Regions from separate parts of the Exiguobacterium sp. s133 genome, predicted to be linked through region 2. Evidence: riboswitches for the same ligand, from Rfam matches in the RefSeq annotation. Region 2 holds a riboswitch; each other region holds the start of a gene.
What was found. Region 2 has a riboswitch for S-adenosylmethionine ahead of KNP96_RS04090 (methionine ABC transporter ATP-binding protein). Riboswitches for the same ligand answer to the same signal wherever they lie in the genome.
Positions count from the first base shown of each region.

Region 1: linked by a shared signal. The riboswitch ahead of msrA (peptide-methionine (S)-S-oxide reductase MsrA) and the one ahead of KNP96_RS04090 (methionine ABC transporter ATP-binding protein) in region 2 are both predicted to bind S-adenosylmethionine.
Region 3: linked by a shared signal. The riboswitch ahead of metK (methionine adenosyltransferase) and the one ahead of KNP96_RS04090 (methionine ABC transporter ATP-binding protein) in region 2 are both predicted to bind S-adenosylmethionine.

Region 1 is NZ_JACSMK010000007.1:108,945-115,156, forward strand. It holds gene KNP96_RS10915 (NAD(P)H-dependent flavin oxidoreductase) at 1-797, shown strand, start outside; gene KNP96_RS10920 (DMT family transporter) at 1,155-1,583, shown strand; gene KNP96_RS10925 (Crp/Fnr family transcriptional regulator) at 1,595-2,272, shown strand; gene KNP96_RS10930 (DMT family transporter) at 2,285-2,764, shown strand; gene msrA (peptide-methionine (S)-S-oxide reductase MsrA) at 3,161-3,691, opposite strand; SAM riboswitch class I at 3,799-3,905, opposite strand; gene KNP96_RS10940 (M20 metallopeptidase family protein) at 3,976-5,148, opposite strand; gene KNP96_RS10945 (putative quinol monooxygenase) at 5,237-5,530, shown strand; gene KNP96_RS10950 (SH3 domain-containing C40 family peptidase) at 5,586-6,212, opposite strand, start outside.
Region 2 is NZ_JACSMK010000002.1:302,233-308,444, forward strand. It holds gene KNP96_RS04080 (alpha-glucosidase) at 1-801, opposite strand, end outside; gene KNP96_RS04085 (aminotransferase class I/II-fold pyridoxal phosphate-dependent enzyme) at 968-2,155, shown strand; SAM riboswitch class I at 2,218-2,324, shown strand; gene KNP96_RS04090 (methionine ABC transporter ATP-binding protein) at 2,408-3,421, shown strand; gene KNP96_RS04095 (methionine ABC transporter permease) at 3,411-4,076, shown strand; gene KNP96_RS04100 (MetQ/NlpA family ABC transporter substrate-binding protein) at 4,110-4,925, shown strand; gene KNP96_RS04105 (CAP domain-containing protein) at 5,404-6,212, opposite strand, start outside.
Region 3 is NZ_JACSMK010000002.1:58,311-64,522, reverse strand. It holds gene KNP96_RS02890 (EAL and HDOD domain-containing protein) at 1-903, shown strand, start outside; gene pckA (phosphoenolpyruvate carboxykinase (ATP)) at 971-2,539, opposite strand; SAM riboswitch class I at 2,772-2,898, shown strand; gene metK (methionine adenosyltransferase) at 3,028-4,236, shown strand; gene KNP96_RS02875 (GNAT family N-acetyltransferase) at 4,378-4,866, shown strand; gene KNP96_RS02870 (alpha/beta fold hydrolase) at 4,944-5,648, shown strand; gene mnmM (tRNA 5-(aminomethyl)-2-thiouridylate-methyltransferase MnmM) at 5,687-6,212, opposite strand, start outside.

The DNA of each region.
Region 1 (6,212 bases), on a different contig from region 2:
AAGAAATGCGCCGTTTGATTGAGCAGACCCGTCAATTAACAACGCATCCGATTGCCTTGAACATTGCGATTGGTGTCTCGCCGCATACGGAAGCCCTGATTGAATTAGCGATAGCAGAACAGATTCCGGTCGTGTCCTTATCAGCCGGAAACCCAGCACCCTATACTGAACGTTTACGGACGGCCGGAATTACGACGATTGCGGTCATCGCGTCAGTCAAACATGCATTAAAGGCAGAAACGGCCGGGGTCGATTTGCTTGTTGCAGAAGGTGTGGAAGCGGCAGGTATCAATTCACCGCTCGAGCTGACGACGCTGACACTGGTTCCGCAAATCGTGGATCAGGTCACGCTTCCCGTCATCGCGGCTGGTGGAATTGGAGACGGTCGTGGCCTTGCAGCCGCTTGGATGCTTGGTGCATCCGGTGTTCAACTCGGTACGCGGCTGATTGCGACGCAAGAAGCAGTCGTTCATGCGAACTACAAGAACCATCTCGTAGAAGCAACGGATCTTGAGACACGAATCATCGGTCGTTCCGTCGGTCGTGTCCGGCGTGTGTTAAATGGACCGTACGTTGCTGCACTACAAGGTGTTTCATCGCTTGATGAGTTTAACGCGAAGACGACAGAAGCGTATCACTTGACGGGTGCGGTCGATGGTGACGAGGTCAACGGGTATGTCAACGCCGGTCTCGTGTCTGGTCTCGTTACAGATATTCCGACCGTATCTGAATTATTCGAGCGGATGCAACAGGAAGCTTATACGCAAATTGAACGGGTGCGGGCCGATTATATGTAATGGATCAGTAATCAGTAAGGCGGATTGTTCCTGGGAAGACGAACAATCCGTCTTCGGACTGTAGACAACGTGCGATCGGGAGATCAAGCGTCGTTATTCGTTGCTTTCCCCGTAGGAGTCTACGAAACGTGACGCTTTTTAGGTGATATCGCTTTGAAGACGAGGCGAGACGGGGAAGCGCGAACGGATTGCATCCCGATATCGCATGGTTACGCCTCTTAATCGATTATCTACACGCTGAAGACGGGCAATCCGTCTTTTTTTATACAATTTTTTAAAATGGGACATTTGTCCTTTTCAGATAAGGTGAAAATAGTGTCTACTCATAACAGAAGAAACAAAAGGAGGTGCCTTAAAGTGCAGGGAGTTATATTCGCATTAATGAGTGGACTATTCATTGCGTTGCAGGGGATTTTTAATGCCCGTTTAGGAGATGCCATTGGTCCGTGGTTTTCGGTGACGATCGTTCATTTCGTCGGATTGATGGGGTGCTTAGCGATTTATAGTGTGGTTCGTGACCGGAAAATCGGCGGTTTTCGACAGCTTCCGCTCCTCTATGCCAGTGGCGGATTGCTTGGCGTACTCGTCGTCGTGACCGAACTGACGTCGATTCAGTTACTTGGCATGACGTGGGCGATGTGTTTGTTGCTCGTCGCACAAATTTTATGTGCATTCGTGATTGATTTGAACGGCTGGTTTGGTGTCATCAAAAAAAGGAGTAACCGGGGACAGTGGATCGGGATCAGTTTGATGCTTGCCGGAGTTGCGATTTTTTCACTGTCCTAAAGGGAGGGCCTATGCAGACGATTGAGACCTATTTAAAACAGTACGACTTAGCGGATATTTTTACGGAGACCAGTAAAGGCTATTTACGCATCGAAACGTTTTCGGAAGGGGACCTGTTATGTGTGACGGGTGAACCGATTGACCGGATGTATTTCATCGTCGAAGGAAAAATTAAAATCTCTGCAGCATCGGCTGAAGGGAAACAACGGATTTTACGCTTCAAAAAGGCGATGACGGTGATTGGTGATGCGGAATATATCAATCAACGGGAAGTCTTGAATACCATCGAGGTGATTACGGACGTCGTGGCACTCAGCATTCCGTATGCGATCTTACGTGAGCACAATACGACGAACACCTTTTTACAATTTTTACTGCGGGTCATTACGACCAAGTGGTACGCGGACTCGAAATCAGCATCATTTCATGTCCTCTATTCGGTCGAAGAACGATTTGCCGGATATCTGTTATCGATTACCTCGGACGTTTCCGACAGTCTGTTTTATCAAGAGATGCGAACGTCGAATCTCCATGACGTCGCCGATTGGCTCGGGACGAGTTACCGTCATTTAAACCGTATCATCTCAACACTTTGTGAAGAAGAAATCTTGGCGAGACGACGCGGGAAAATCATTATTTTAGATGTAGAGCGGATTAAAGAAAAAGCGAACGGAAATAGTTACGAATAAGGAGGGGCTAGCGTGGGACTAGGTATGTTTTGTGCGATTACGGCAGGAATGATGATTAGTTTACAGACGGTATTGAATGCACGGATGAGTCATGCGTTCGGGGCATGGGCGACGACGACCCTCGTCTTTTTTGTCGGGTTCATCGGTTCACTGTTTGCGCTACTCGTATTTCGGGGTGGCACATTCTCGAACATTCAAACGGTCGAACCGCTTTATTTATTCGGTGGTCTGGTCGGTGTCGGTGTCGTATTTTGTGTGATGCGCGGGATTCAGCTGCTCGGTCCATCGATTGCGATTTCGGTCGTCTTGATTTCGCAACTGAGTTTTGCATTATGTGTCGACTTGTTCGGTTGGTTCGGTTTACCGGAACTTGAGCTTTCGCTCGGACAAGTCGCTGGATTGCTTGTGATGCTAGCCGGTATTTTTGTGTTGAAACGATATCAAGTCGTAGAAATCGAATCTTCGGATGAGTTGTCGGAAAAGGTATCGTAATTCTTACGGTTAACTCTGGCAGTATAAAGTCGATTTTTTAGCGCGAAGACGAATCAGTAGTTGTGGAATGAAAGATTCGTTCTTTTCGTTGCTTTCCTCGGGCGAGGCGCAAGCCGTTGCTCCTTGATCCTCACGGACAACGAGCAGGGTCTTGCCAGCCTCTTGGCAGCGCGTGTTCACGCGCTTTTTCCCGTAGGAGTCAACGAAAAACGAAGTTTTCAGGGTGTACCGTAGAGAAAATCATAGAGTAGTGTTAGAGCGCAATCCGTCTCGAATCGCTTTGAAGACAAGGCGAGACAGGGAAACGCGAACGGATTGCCTCTTGTTATAGCATAGTCACTCTTCATAAGAGTTTGTCTACATGCTGAAAGCCCGCACGAAGCGGGCTTTTTTAGTTTAGACAGATACTTCTTCTTTCCAAGCCACATCGATGAATTCATCGCGACCGGATGCTTTCCGGTCTTTTTTGTAGTGTTCCGGATTCTTTTTGTGGAAGTTTTGATGATAGTCTTCTGCTGGATAGAAGGCTTGTGCCGCTTCGATTCGTGTGACGATCGGCTGCTTAAAGCGATTGCTCGCAGCAAGCGCGTCACGTGAAGCAATCGCAGCAAGGCGCTGTTCTTCCGTATGATAAAAGATGGCAGGTGCGTATTGTGTCCCACGGTCCTGGAACTGTCCGCCGGCGTCAGTCGGATCCGTTTGCGGCCAGTAAAGTTCGAGTAACCGCTCGTATGAGAATAACGCCGGATCAAATGTAATCTCGACGACCTCCGAATGACCGGTCGTGCCTGTTTTTATTTGTTCGTATGTCGGATTTTCGATTTGTCCTCCTGTATAACCGGAAACAATTCCGTGAATACCGGGCAGTTCTTCGAATGGGGTCACCATGCACCAGAAACAGCCTCCTGCGAATGTTGCTTTTTCCATCTATATCTCGTCCTTTCCGCTGGCGGTAGTCGCCCTGTAATCATTCGTGCTCTGACAGCGAGAAAACGAAAACGACTCCTTTGCTTGGTTGCAAAAGGAGTCGTCGCTTTTTATCAACCAAAGCTTGCGCTTTGCTGGTCGTAGCACCTTGCCACTGAAGGCAGGTTGCTGGGACGTCATCGATCCAGATCTCTCAGTCCACTCTTGATAAGTGTTATATGAAGTTGATTAAATTCGTTATCATTGATGTGATAATAGCATCTCTAAAACGACAAAGTCAATCATTAAGATTGTAAGGCATGCAGGACGGTCGCACCTAGAGATTTCGCGCCGACGAGTAGTGCCCGTTCATCGATTTCATATTTCGGATGGTGTTGCGGATAAATCGTACTCCCGTCCGTTTTGGCGGACCCCGTAAAGAAGTAGCTTCCTGGGGTACGCTCTAAATAATAGGCGAAATCGTCTGCTGCCATCATCGGTTTGAGTTCTTTGACAGATGCCTCACCTAAGAAAGCCGTCGCTTCTTTAACGAGATTTGTTTCTACCGGATGATTCCAAAGGGATGGATAACCCGTCGTAAAGTCGATGGAGTAGCTCGCACCGATTCCGGCACACGTCGTCCGAGCAACTAAATCGACCTGCTGGCGTAACTGGTGACGCAGCGCTTCGTCAAATGTCCGGATTTCACCGACAATCCGTGCCTCACCAGTAACGATGTTCGGAGCCGTTCCGGCATGGAATGAACCGATTGCGATGATGGCAGGTGAAAACGGATCAACGCGCCGACTGACGAGGTGTTGGAGATTACAGACGAGTTGTGCCCCGGCGACGAGTGCATCTTGTGTTTTATGAGGGGCTTGCGCATGACCACCCTGTCCGTGGACAACGATTTCGAATTCATCGATGGCGCACAGCGTATGTCCTGCGTGATAGCCAATTGTTCCGACAGGTAAGTCATTTTCGAGATGCGTACCGAAAATTGCATCGACCCCGTCAAGACAGCCGTCTTCAATCATTTGAATGGCACCACCCGGGAAGACTTCTTCCCCGTGCTGATGAATGAACACGATTGTTCCGTGAAGGTCTTCTTGCAGTGCTGTAAAGGCCGAGGCAAGACCGAGTGCAATCGCCGTATGTCCGTCATGTCCACACGCATGCATGACACCCGGATGAATCGAACGGAAGGCGAGATCCGTTTCCTCCTGCAGTGGCAGGGCATCGAAATCGGCCCGAATGGCGATGGTCTTTCCAGGATGTTTTCCTTTGAGGGTCGCGACGATCCCGCTACCACCGACGTTCCTGCGGTAAGGGAGACCAAGCTCATCATAAAATGAGGCGATGGCGTTTGGTGTCCGCACTTCTTGAAAAGAGAGTTCCGGGTGACGGTGCAGATCACGACGTCTTTCAATGATTTGTTGTTCGAGTTGATCGAGTTGAGTGAAGAGTTGCTGTTGCATCATAATCATCCTTTCAGGTTTTTGAGGTATGACTTTCTATAAAACGGGTAGAGATAGGAGTAATGAATGATGAGGAGGAAAACAAGTCATGGGAGAAATTATTGTCAACGCGGTCATCACAGTCAAAGCAGGTTTAGCCGATCAAGTCTTTCCGATTTTAAGTACGGTCTACAAAGCTTCACAAAACGAGCCGGGGTGCTTGCGTTATAGCTTACATCAATCGATTGAAGATGAACATCAGTTCATGCTGTATGAAGTCTATCAAGATGAAGAAGCGTTAGAAGCGCATATTGCGTCAGACCACTATAAAGCGTATCGCGAGCAAATCGAATTGTACTTAATCGATCGCCAAGTTACGAAATATGCGGAAATGACATTTTAATGTTAGCTAAAAGAAGCGGACCTCCCGGGTTAGGGAAGGTCCGTTTTTTTAATCATTACATTGATTTGAAACCGAGGAAGTGCTCACGCCAGTGCGGCTCGTAAATTGAACTGATTTGCAGTTGTGATCCTCCGGCATGAATGAAGTGTTTACTATCTAACATGATCCCGATATGCGAGGGGCCATCCGTATACGTGTTTTCGAAGAAGACGATATCCGAGCGTTTTCCGGAACTGATACTTGTGCGTTGATTTGTAAAGAACGCTCCGTACCAGTAACCGCGGACATTCGTCCGTCCGCCGTATTTTCCGGCTTGGTTCGTCGCATAATGAATCAAGCCGGAACAATCGAATCCACCATTCGCCACGTTTTGTGATCCCCATGTGTACGGAGTACCGATATGGGCAACAGCAGCTTGAATCAACTTTTCGCCACGTGAATTATTTTTCTTGTCAACTTTTGTTTCGCTCGTCACTGTAAGGGCCGTCACCGGGATGTAGACGGGCGTCCAGCCGGACTGAATGACATAGAAATTACCGACGCGGTAACGCGGATACACACGCTTGCCTTTTTCGACCAACCCGGCACTTTTTGGACTGGCAGGTGTGTCATAAAATGAAGTCGTTGCTTTGACCGTATAGACTTTTGAACGATTGATGGCTTGCTCGTTATACCGCATATC
Region 2 (6,212 bases):
ACGTTCTTCGCTGACATATAACAGCCCGTCTTCGGGACCGACAAACGGAATCTCCCCGACCGTAAACAAGTCTTTCCCCGCAAGAACTTCCTGATGCATCTCCTGTAAAAATTCATGGACTCCCGGTTGATTGCCTAAGTAGGACAAGTCAAACGGATCCTCCACATCGTCAAACGCCGCTCGTTTTTTAATCAAGTTAATGACATCCATCCGGAAACCATCGATACCTCGGTCAATCCACCATCGCATCATCGTGTAGACAGCTTGACGGACGGCAGGCTGTTCCCAGTTCAAATCAGGTTGTTCTGACGCAAACGAATGAAAATAGTACTGTTGCCGTCCTTCATCCCACGTCCATGGACTCGGCGCAAAATACGACCGCCAATTGTTTGGTGGTGTTCCTTTTTCCCCGTCATGCCAAATGTACCAATCTGACTTATCATTCGTTTGATCACGGCGCGACTCCTCAAACCAGTGATGTTGATTACTTGTGTGATTGACGACAAGATCGAGAATGATTTTTAAGCCGCGCGCATGCGCCGATTCAATCAGCTGGTCCAAATCTGCCATCGTGCCGGCTTTCTCCATGATGCCGTAATAGTCAGCGATGTCGTAACCGTTGTCGATATCAGGTGATGTATAACAGGGGTTAAGCCAAATGACACCCACCCCGAGTGAGGCGATGTAGTCGAGCTTTTCGATCACGCCCCGCAAGTCCCCCATCCCGTCTCCATTCGAGTCGTTAAAACTCCGCCAGTACACTTGATAAACGACGGCTTCTTTCCACCAGGTCCGATTCATCTTTTCCATCTCCCGTCTAGTAGTCAATCGATTACTTGTCTAGTGTATCAAGAACATCGTCTGAAATTGGAATGTTCTTCTAATTTTTAAGGGATTTTAAAAAACCTCTTTCATTTTGACTGAAAATTCGCTATTCTTGACGACAATACCCGAAGGAGGAACAGAGATGAAACATTTCGCCCCATCGATCGCCATCGATCGCTTGCCCGATCCCGTCTTCGCAGAACTTGCCCAACGGATCGGTTCCGTCAAAGCCGCAGGACACGACGTCATCACGCTTGGTCAAGGAACGCCGGACCAAACGACACCCGTACATATTCTCGATGCTTTAAAACAAGCCATCGATGATGCAAGTAATCTCCAGTACCCCCCGTTTCGCGGACATGATTTCTTAAAGCAGGCCGTCGCTAATTTTTATGAATCAGAATTTGGCGTGTCGATTGATCCGGCGACAGAAGTCGCGATTTTACTCGGAAGCAAGGCCGGCATCGTCGCCCTTCCGCAGACGATCGTCAATCCCGGTGAAGGAGTCATCGTCCCGGATCCCGGTTACCCGGATTACTTGTCGGGCGCAGCACTTGCCGGTGCGTATCCAATCACGCTTCCGCTTCTCGCTGAAAATAGCTTTTTGCCTGACTATGACCTCCTCGATTCGCTCGACGTCGAACGGGCCCGGATGTTGTTCCTCAACTACCCGAGTAATCCGACCGGTGCGACGGCGACAGCGAAAGCCTTTGAACAGACGGTCGCATTCGCTGATGAAAACGACATTTGTGTCGTCCACGATTTAGCGTACGGCGGGATCAGCTTCGATGGTCCGACACGTAGTTTCCTCCAGACGGAAGGGGCAAAAGACGTCGGAATCGAACTGTTTTCGCTCTCAAAACGATTCAACATGTCCGGCTTTCGGATCGCCTTTGCGATCGGTAATCCATCCGTCATCGCGAGCATCGAAACATACCAGGAACACCTTTACGTCAGTGCCTTCACACCGATCCAGCATGCAGCGACGGTCGCACTTTCAAGCGATCAGACATGTGTCCGTGAACTGAGCGCCTTGTATGAGACGCGACGCGATGCGTTGTTCGGTGCATTAAACGAAATCGGCTGGGCAGGACCGGTTCCGGGTGGTTCGTTCTTCGTCTGGCTCCCTGTTCCGTCCGGCTTCACGTCACAAAGCTTCACCGATCACCTGCTCGACGAAGCGCACGTCGCCGTGACACCGGGTCATTTCTTTGGTACATACGGTGAAGGTTACGTCCGGATCAGTCTGATTGCCGATGTCGACCGACTCGTCGAGGCTGTCAAACGAATCGGGACCCTTCAGCTCTTCCAAACCGCCGTTGCCGAATAATTCTGAAAAAACGTTTGACAGATGGGAATCATTTCCGTTAAAGTAAATCCCAACAGCATAGCTACTTATCGAGAGCGACCGAGGGATTAGGCCCAACGACGTCCGGCAACCACCAGTAATGGAACGGTGCCACATCCTACAGAACTTCTTTTGTTCTGAGAGATAAGTTACGAAATTCTACAATTCGTCGCTTTTTTCTGGTTGCTCTCTAACTGGAAAAAAGCGATTTTTTTGTATAGGGAGGGAAACATCATGATTGAGTTCGCACACATCACAAAACAATTTGTCCGTGACCGCACACCGATTTTTGCATTAAACGATGTCAACTTAACGATTGAACAAGGGGAAATCTTCGGCATCATCGGTGAATCCGGCGCCGGAAAAAGTACACTCTTACGGTTGATTAACGGACTCGAGACACCGACGAGCGGTACGGTCATAGTAGACGGAGCCAATCTATCACGTGTCTCCAAAACGTCTCTCCGCAAACTCCGTCTCCGGGTCGGTATGATCTTTCAACACTTTCAACTGATTCAGTCCCGCACGGTTGCCGACAATATCGCGTTCGCCTTAAAGGCTGCCGGTGTCAAACGGCGTGAGTTCCCGAAACGGATTCAAGAATTAACGGCACTCGTCGGACTCGAAGGATTCGAGACGAACTATCCGAGCCAACTCAGTGGTGGACAAAAACAACGCGTCGGCATCGCACGAGCGCTCGCCAACAATCCAAACATCTTACTCTGTGACGAAGCGACATCAGCGCTCGATCCGGTGACGACGCTCCAGATTCTCGATTTACTGAAAGATTTGAACGCCCGGCTCGGTTTGACGATCATCCTCATCACCCACGAAATCGATGTCGTCAAACAAATTTGTCACCGCGTTGCCGTCATGGCGCACGGTGAAGTCGTCGAAGTCGCTTCGACTTACGCCATATTTAGTCAAGCCGAACATCCGGTCACAAAACATTACGTCGATACGGCACTCCAAATCGAGTTGCCGGAACGAATTTTACGGACGACACCCGGCAAAGTCATTCGACTTCAGTTCACGGGTGAAAAAACAGGTGAGAGTACCTTATCTGAAGCCATCAAACAATTCGATATCGCAGTCAGCATCCTGCATGGGAAGGTCGACTACATTCAGGACGTCGCGTTTGGCGTCTTAATCGTCAGTTTGACGGGACCGACACTGCATGTGAATCGTGCCTTAACCTGGCTCGAGGGACAGTTGCACGCAATCGAGGTGATTCAAGATGTCGCTTGACCGGTTTACGACAATGCTTCCCGACTTAACGAAAGCACTCGGAGAGACGGCCTTCATGGTCGGCATTTCACTCGCCTTCGCCATCATCATCGGAATTCCACTCGGGATTTTATTATTCATCACCGACCGCGGACTCTTTTTCCAAAATGTTTTCATTCGAACGACGTTGGACTTCGCCATCAACATCGTCCGCTCGTTACCATTCATCATCCTACTCGTTGCTTTGATTCCATTGACGCAACTCATCACGAAGACGACAATCGGTCCCGCTGCCGCCTCGGTCAGTTTGAGCGTCGCCGCGATTCCGTTTCTCGCCCGACTCGTCGAAACCTCACTCCGTGAGATTCCACCCGGCTTGATTGAAGCAGCAGAAGCGTGCGGGGCGAAACCGCTTCGCATCATTATCAGTGTTCTCCTTCCGGAAGCATTGCCCGGAATCATTCAAGGCTTGACGTTGACCTTGATCAGCCTGATCGGATTCTCAGCGATGGCAGGGATCGTCGGTGGCGGCGGAATTGGTGACCTCGCGATCCGGTTCGGTTATTACCGGTACGATAACGTCGTCATGATCATGACGATCGTCGTGCTTGTCGTCATCATTCAAGTCATTCAGGCACTCGGCAACCGGTTCGCACGTGTCGCCGATAAACGATAACTTACAAATAGAGAACGCAAGGGAGAGATTACGATGAAAAAACGCTATGCCTTTTTAGCAACAGGATTATTAGGAGCAAGCATCTTAGCCGGATGCGGTGACAGCAGTGCAAATGAAGAAACGAAGTCCATCAAAATCGGGGCGACGAGTGGTCCGTATAGCGATATGGTCAAAGAAGCGATTCAACCGGGACTCGAAAAGAAAGGCTATAAAGTCGAAATCGTCGAATTCAGTGATTACATTCAACCGAACCTTGCCCTCGGGAGCGGTGATATCGATGCCAACCTGTTCCAGCATTCGATTTATTTAAAAACGTTTGCGAAAGAAAAAAATCTCGACCTCACAGGGCTGATCACTGTCCCAACCGCACCGATGGGATTATACAGCAAGTCCTATAAAACGTTGGACGATGTCAAAGAAGGCGCTGAAGTCGCGACACCGAACGATCCGACGAACCAGGCACGTGCTTTGAACCTGTTAGCGGATCAAGGTTGGATTGAACTAAAAGCAGATACCGATCCACTGACCGTCTCAGAAAAGGACATCATCAAAAATCCAAAGAAACTCGTCATCAAACCGCTTGAAGCCGCTCAGCTTCCACGCGCTGTCGAAAGTGTCGATATTTCAGCCGTTCCCGGAAATTTCGCACTTGCTGCGAAGTTCGACTTACTCGATGCACTCGCACTCGAGACGATGAACGAGCAGTACCGCAACTTAGTCGCTGTTAAGACAAGTGACGAAGACAAACAACTGGCCAAAGACTTAACCGCTGTCGTCAAATCGGATGATTTTAATGAAGTGATCGAAAAATCATTCAAAGGATTCAGCAAACCAGACTGGGCGAATTGAGCAGAAGTGTCACTTTTACGGAAAGACCTTATTCTCGCCACTTCTCAAAAGAATAAACGCCATAAAAAACCGGACGGCTCCACCTCCTTTCAATAACAGGGGTGGGCCGTCCGGTTTTTCGATAGTATCTCTGTTACTCGTCGCTCCCCCTTCCCGAATCGCAGCCTTTCTCAGGTCTTCTTCCATTAGAAAGCCTAAAAAGATTTGCTTCCACGTGACTCCTACGGGAAAAAGCGCAAGGCTTGCTTGCGCTGTCAGAGGCAGGCGAGACCCTGCATCTTGACCTGTAAGGGAAAGAGGCAACGGCTTGCGCCTCGCCCGAGGAAAGCACGGGAAGTAAGAATCTTTCGTACCACTTATATCAACCACCTACGTTTTTTGATTCGTAAGATATCACGTTTCCCGGGACTCAAGACAAACCAAAAAGCCTAGGTTCCCATTGACGAGAACCTAGGCTTTACTTTAGTTCGTGCTATTTTCACGGTGTTCTAAAGTTAATCGTAAAGTACGGTGCATCTTTTCTAAACGCCACTCCAACATCCGCTTGTTTGAAGCCGCTTTGCATGATGTTTTCACGATGCCCTTTTGAGTTCATCAATCCCCAGTGGGCAGCGAAGACATTCGGATACCCCATCGATAAGTTTTCACCCGCCATCGAGAAGCGAATGCCTTCTGCCTTCATCCGGGCGAACGGGTCACGGCCTTCAGGATCCGTATGCGAGAAAAAGTTATTCTCCGCCATGTTTTCACTGTGTCCGCGCGTGACCGGTTTTAATGCTGTATACGGCGACAATGCAGGTTTCTTGTATTCGGCACGTTCCCAGTTCATCAGGCGTAACATCAATTTCTCATCCGTCGTCCGTAATGCTTTTGAAGCAGCACCATAGAACCCTTCTTTTTTCGCTTCGACGTCCTTCGGAATCGCCAGTGTTGCTTTGACGCGATTTTTATCATATTGATCAAAGAAATACGTCACGTAGTTATCGTTCTTTTCATAGACGGCTGCGTGATCAAGGTTCAGCATGTAGTTCGTATTTCCCTTTCGATAGGACTTGACGACCTTCCAGCCTTTTTTCGCAAGCGTCGCTTCCGTATCTTTATTTAACGTCGCGCCTTGCGTCGTCACGCCGTCCCGGAAACGATACTTCCCGTAATCTTTCCCGTCTTTCGTCAGTGCGACAAACTCCTCTGTCGCTGTCCGTCTGACTTCCCACTTGTATCCCGGGTACTCACTTGTATATGCATCAATCAGCTTTCCCCCACTTTTCGGGTACTCCGCCTCCGCTT
Region 3 (6,212 bases), 240 kb from region 2:
GATTTATTACGAAATCATGGTCCAGAGTTGTTTGATTTAATTGATTTAATAAAAATTGATATCGAAGCAATCAACCCACGTGAACAAAGTGCGATTTTACATATCGTTAAACGAAACTATCCGCATATCCGTTTGTTGGCAGAGCGTGTCGAAACGCATGAAGATCATCTTCGTAGTTTGAGCATGGGGTACGACTGGTTCCAAGGCTATTTTTATGCAAAACCGATGTTGATGAAAGGGAAGGCTGTTCCGCCACAATTGCCTGTATTGTTAAAGATGTTGAAGTGGCTCGAATCAGATGAGTATTATGACCAAGTCGTCGATGAAATCGAAGGAAATCCATACATTAGTGTGCAAGTCCTCCAGCTCATCAATTCTCCCGGGATTGGTCTTCGAAATACCGTCGAATCCGTTCGTCAAGCGATTTCACTACTCGGGTTTTCACAACTTAAAAGTTGGATTTCGTTAATCGTTTTACGAGAGATGCGACTTGCGAGTCCGTACAAGTGGTCAGACGAGTTGTTGCGTTCTTCACTGCATTGTGCCAAGTTATGCGAGTTATTTGCACTTGAAACAAAGACGTTACGTCCGGAAAGTGCCTACATGATTGGCTTACTCTCGCATATCGATGCATTACTGTCAGTCGATATTGATGAAATCATTGATCAATTACCAATCGAGTCGACGTTGAAAATCGTGTTACAAGGAAAAGATCATCCGTTTCGTGATTGTTTATTGCTCGCGATTAGTGCCGACCGTGGTGAATTTGAACAGTTTGAAAAACTAACCCATCGTTTTGGTATTTCAAAACAGCGTGCCTATGCACTATTAAAAGAGAGTCAAGATTGGTTGACTAAAAAAGAACTTCATTTGCAACCGGATGAAGAAGATTCAATCGTCTGATGGACGTTAAAAGGCACCAGCTCACTGAACATACAGTGTCTGGTGCCTTTTAATTATCTTAATTTAATTAAACACGTGGCCCTGCTGATTTGATTTCAGTAGTTGCACTGTCGAACCGTGTGAAATTTTGTTTGAATTTAGTCGCCAAAGCCCGTGCTTGTTGTTCATACGCATCAGCATCCGACCAAACTTTGACAGGGTTGAGCAAGTCGCTTGGGACACCAGGGACTTCGAGCGGCATGTGTAGCCCGAAAATCGGATGCTCTTCCGTCGGGATATCAGCGAGTGTGCCGTTGACAGCTGCATTGACCATCGTCCGTGTATATGCAAGCTTCATCCGACTTCCCGTCCCATATGCGCCACCCGTCCAGCCTGTATTGACGAGGTAAACCGTGACACCGTGCCGGTCGATGAGCTCACCGAGCATCGTTGCATATTTTTCAGGAATGAGCGGTAAGAAGGGTGAACCGAAGCATGTCGAGAATGTCGCTTCCGGTTCTGTTACGCCACGCTCTGTCCCGGCTAACTTCGATGTATACCCGGATAAGAAGTGATACATCGCTTGCTCCTTCGTCAACTTACTGATTGGCGGCAGGACGCCGTAAGCATCAGCTGTTAAAAAGACAATTGTTTTCGGATGTCCGGCGCGTGATGGTACTGCAATATTATCAATCGCTGTAATCGGATAAGCGGCCCGTGTGTTTTCCGTTTTTGACGTATCATCATAGTCAGGAATTCGTGCATCATCGAGGACGACGTTTTCAAGGACAGTGCCAAACCGAATCGCATCAAAGATTTGTGGTTCTTTTTCACGCGATAGGTTGACCGTTTTTGCGTAACAGCCACCTTCGATATTGAAGACGCCGTCGTTGGACCACCCGTGCTCATCGTCACCAATCAATTGACGACTGTCGTCAGCAGACAGTGTGGTCTTACCAGTACCGGATAATCCGAAGAATAAGGCGACGTCACCCTCATGACCGACGTTAGCCGAGCAATGCATCGATAAGACGTCTCGTTGAGGTAAAAGGTAGTTCATGACAGAGAAAATCGATTTTTTGATTTCGCCCGCATATTCTGTTCCACCGATTAAGACAATCCGATGTTCGAATGACATGGCGATGAACGTTTCGGAATTCGTTCCATCGACTTTCGGATCTGCTTTGAAGTGAGGCGCATAAATAACCGTGAAAGGCTCAAAAGCAGCTTCTGTCGGATATTCACGCAAAAATAGTTGTTTTGCAAACAAATTATGCCAAGCATATTGTGTCACGATCCGAACCGGAAGGGTAAAATGAGTGTCTGCACCAGCAGCAGCTTCTGTGTAGTAGAGCTGATCTGCTTCATTCATGTAGCGAAGAACTTTTTGTAAAAGTTGCTCGAAGTTGTCTGCTTCCATCGGTTGATTGACATGGCCCCAATCGATATGTGACTCGCATGACTGATCGCGAACAATGAACTTGTCTTTAGGTGAACGACCTGTAAATTTCCCCGTTTCTACAGACAGAGCGCCATTTTCAGCAAGAACCCCTTCTTCGTTACGAATTGCATGTTCGACTAGCTCAGCAACAGATAGTTGTTTGAACACATGCTCCTTCTTGAGTAGCTCTTCGATATTCAGGACCGTCATCGGCATCCTGACCCCACCTTTCCCCTACGTTGGTTTAGCTCTGACATTTAGTATGACACATTTATTATATATGACATACTAAAGGATGAGCAATCCTTTTTTAGCGCTGATTTCTATTTATTTGGAAACGCTTTCAGCATTAACAGTTTAACATCTCTTCGGGAAAGTTTCGACTAGAAATTAAAACGTAGCTTGACAGAGTGGTCACAACTTTATATCATGTAATTCGTAACGGATACTCTTATTCTGAGCAGGTGGAGGGAACAAGGCCCGAAGAAACCCGGCAACCGTCCTACATTAAGAATTCTATTAATGAAGGAAAAGGTGCTCTCCTGAAGCGAAGTAAACACTTCGAACGATAAGAGGGTAAAGGAAGAACGCACAACCTTTCCCTGACCATTTTTTGGACATGGAGAGGTTTTTTTTCATTTTACCGTCCCACTCAACTAGGGGAAATGAGTACACCGTCAAATTCTTTTTTGGGAGGGTCAAACATGACAAACCTTAATCGCCGACTATTTACGTCGGAGTCAGTTACTGAAGGTCACCCGGATAAAATCTGTGACCAAATCTCGGATTCTATCTTAGATGCAATCCTCGCAGCCGATCCGAATGCTCGTGTCGCTGCTGAAACATCTGTCACGACAGGACTTGTCCTCGTCGCAGGTGAAATCACGACATCGACTTATGTCGATATCCCGAAAGTCGTTCGCGAAACAATTCGTGAGATTGGCTATACACGCGCTAAATATGGTTTCGATGCAGACACTTGTGCTGTATTGACTTCAATCGATGAGCAATCAGCAGATATCGCTCTCGGTGTTGACCAAGCGCTTGAAGCACGCGAAGGTAACATGTCAGATGAAGAAATCGATGCAATCGGTGCAGGGGACCAAGGTCTCATGTTCGGTTATGCAACGAAAGAAACGCCTGAATTGATGCCACTTCCGATCTCACTTTCACACAAACTTGCTCGTCGTCTCGCAGAAGTCCGTAAAACTGGACAACTTGACTACCTCCGTCCGGATGGTAAGACGCAAGTAACTGTAGAATACAATGAGAACAACGAACCGGTTCGTGTCGATACAATCGTCATCTCAACACAACATGCAGAAGAAGTGACGCTTGAGCAAATCCAAGCAGACCTGAAAGAGCATGTCATCGCACCTGTGATTCCATCAGAATACATCGATGCGGAAACAAAGTTCTTCATTAACCCGACAGGTCGCTTCGTCATCGGTGGACCACAAGGTGATGCAGGATTAACTGGACGTAAAATCATCGTTGATACGTATGGTGGCTATGCACGTCATGGCGGCGGCGCATTCTCTGGTAAAGATCCAACAAAAGTTGACCGTTCTGCAGCATATGCAGCACGTTACGTCGCGAAAAACCTCGTAGCTTCTGGTCTTGCAGATAAAGCAGAAGTTCAACTTGCGTATGCGATTGGTGTCGCGCACCCAGTATCGATTGCAGTTGATACGTTTGGAACAGGTAAACTTCCAGAAGCACAACTCGTCGAACTCGTTGCCGAAAATTTCGATCTTCGCCCAGCAGGGATCATCAAGATGCTTGATCTTCGCCGTCCGATTTATCGTCAGACAGCAGCTTATGGTCATTTCGGTCGTACAGATATCGAATTACCATGGGAGCAAACTGATAAAGCAGCAATTCTTGAAGAACAAGCGAAACGATTCGCTTAATTTTCAGTTCAGAAGCAGACTCGCACGAGTTTGTTTCTGAACTTTTTTTGTTTGTCTCGAATTTTGGAGGGAAACGAATGATTTTTCTAGAACAGGGTAAAAGAACATGTACCGGTAAACGGAAAAAAGGGGGAGTCCGATATGGAGATACGCGAAGCAATTCCTACTGATGCGGCACGCATTCATGATATTGCCATCACCTCTTGGATGGATACGTATGAAGAGATTTACTCGGAAAGCTCGAAAGCCCATTTCGTACAAGAGGCGTATCCGCAAGAAGAAGTCGTTCGAGCAATTCGGACGGCGGAGGAAGCGCGGGGAGAATATTTCAATGTCGCCATTATCGAGGAAGAAATCGTCGGTTTCATCCATGCAATCGATGTTGACGGCACGTGGGAAATCGTTCGCTTGTACGTACTACCGAAATATCAACAAAATGGGATTGGGCGAAAGTTGATTCGTGAACTTGAACACCAAGGTGCTTCCCCAATTGAAGTCTACGTTGAATCAAGAAATTATAAAGCGCGCCAGTTTCTAGTCTCTTTCGGTTTTAAAGAAGAAAGTGAAACGACTGAAGAAATTTTCGGTCAAGTGGAACCTGTGACACGCTTAAAGCGTATATATGAATGAAAATCCAACTTAAGATGGTTTTGACATCAAGATGTAAACGTTATAATACAGAGATACTTGTATGAAGAGGTGAGTTTGTGGAAGATCAAGCAACAGGAATTATCGTACTTGTCTATCCCCTTCAACTGCGAGCGACGCCGAGCGATGCGTTAATTCGAGTCCTTGAAAAGGATTATGAAGTGTTACGTGTAGATGCTCCGCGCCGGATATCGCTTGAGGAACATCAACAACTGCTGAAGGATGCTTTACGAGAAGCCGGAAAACGAAAGTTACCGATTCATATCATCGCCTGCAGCATGGGCGCACTCGTCGTCAACCGGCTACTGCAGGAATATGAATTGCCGATTGCGAGTTTGTCGTATATTTCGCCGTTATTTGATTGGCATAATTCAAAACAACTCGGTGGCGTCAAACAAGTATTTGCAAGTGCATTCGATCGTTTTCGACCGGATGCGCCACTCGGGATGTTGCCGTTTGGTCAAAATAGTGAAGATACGGCACGTCTCGGTGAGTTGACATATGCACAGTACCGGGAGATTGAAGAAGAAATCGTCTTACATGATGAAGAGCGGAAGAAACTACCGCGAGTCAACCTCGCTTGTTTTTATGCACCGGACGATCAATTCGCGGACGTAAAATATACGTTAGAGATTTGCCGGAAAATGGGTGGCGATCAAATCTATCTTCAACGGCTCCATGGATTTCCGCATTTCAGCTTTGAACGTCTCAATACGCGGTTCGCTGAAAAATTATTGCTTTTTTTGAAGATGGTTGAGGAATGACAAAAAAGACGCTGTCGTGCTGACAGCGTCTTTTGCTATTAATCGAGTGTTTGCTTTTTTAATTTTTTTTCGATGGCGATGATGAAAGGTGGATTGTTTTGTTGATTGAGAAAACGATACTGTAAGACGGCGTAGTCTTGCTGCGAAAGACTTTCGACATAATCGAGAACAGCATCCCGTTCACGTCTTCCTTCTACATGTCCATGATAGATGACGAGGACGATTAAACCGCCGGGTACGAGGACGGGTAACAAAGCACCTAGCGCTTCTAACGTATCTTCACCGGTCGTCGTGACGGACTTGTCACTTCCTGGTAAATAACCAAGATTGAAAACGCCCGCTCGAATCGGACGGGCTTCATTAACGAGGCGTGCGCCAACATGAATATGACTTTCGTGGTAAAGATCGACCCACTCTTTGACGTGAGCGGTTTCTAGACGACGTTTCGTTTCTTCAATCGCTTGTTCTTGTACATCGAAGGCGATGACACGACCGTCTGGTCCGACTTGTTCCGCAAGAAACAAGGTATCGTGACCATTTCCGGCAGTCATATCGACGACACAA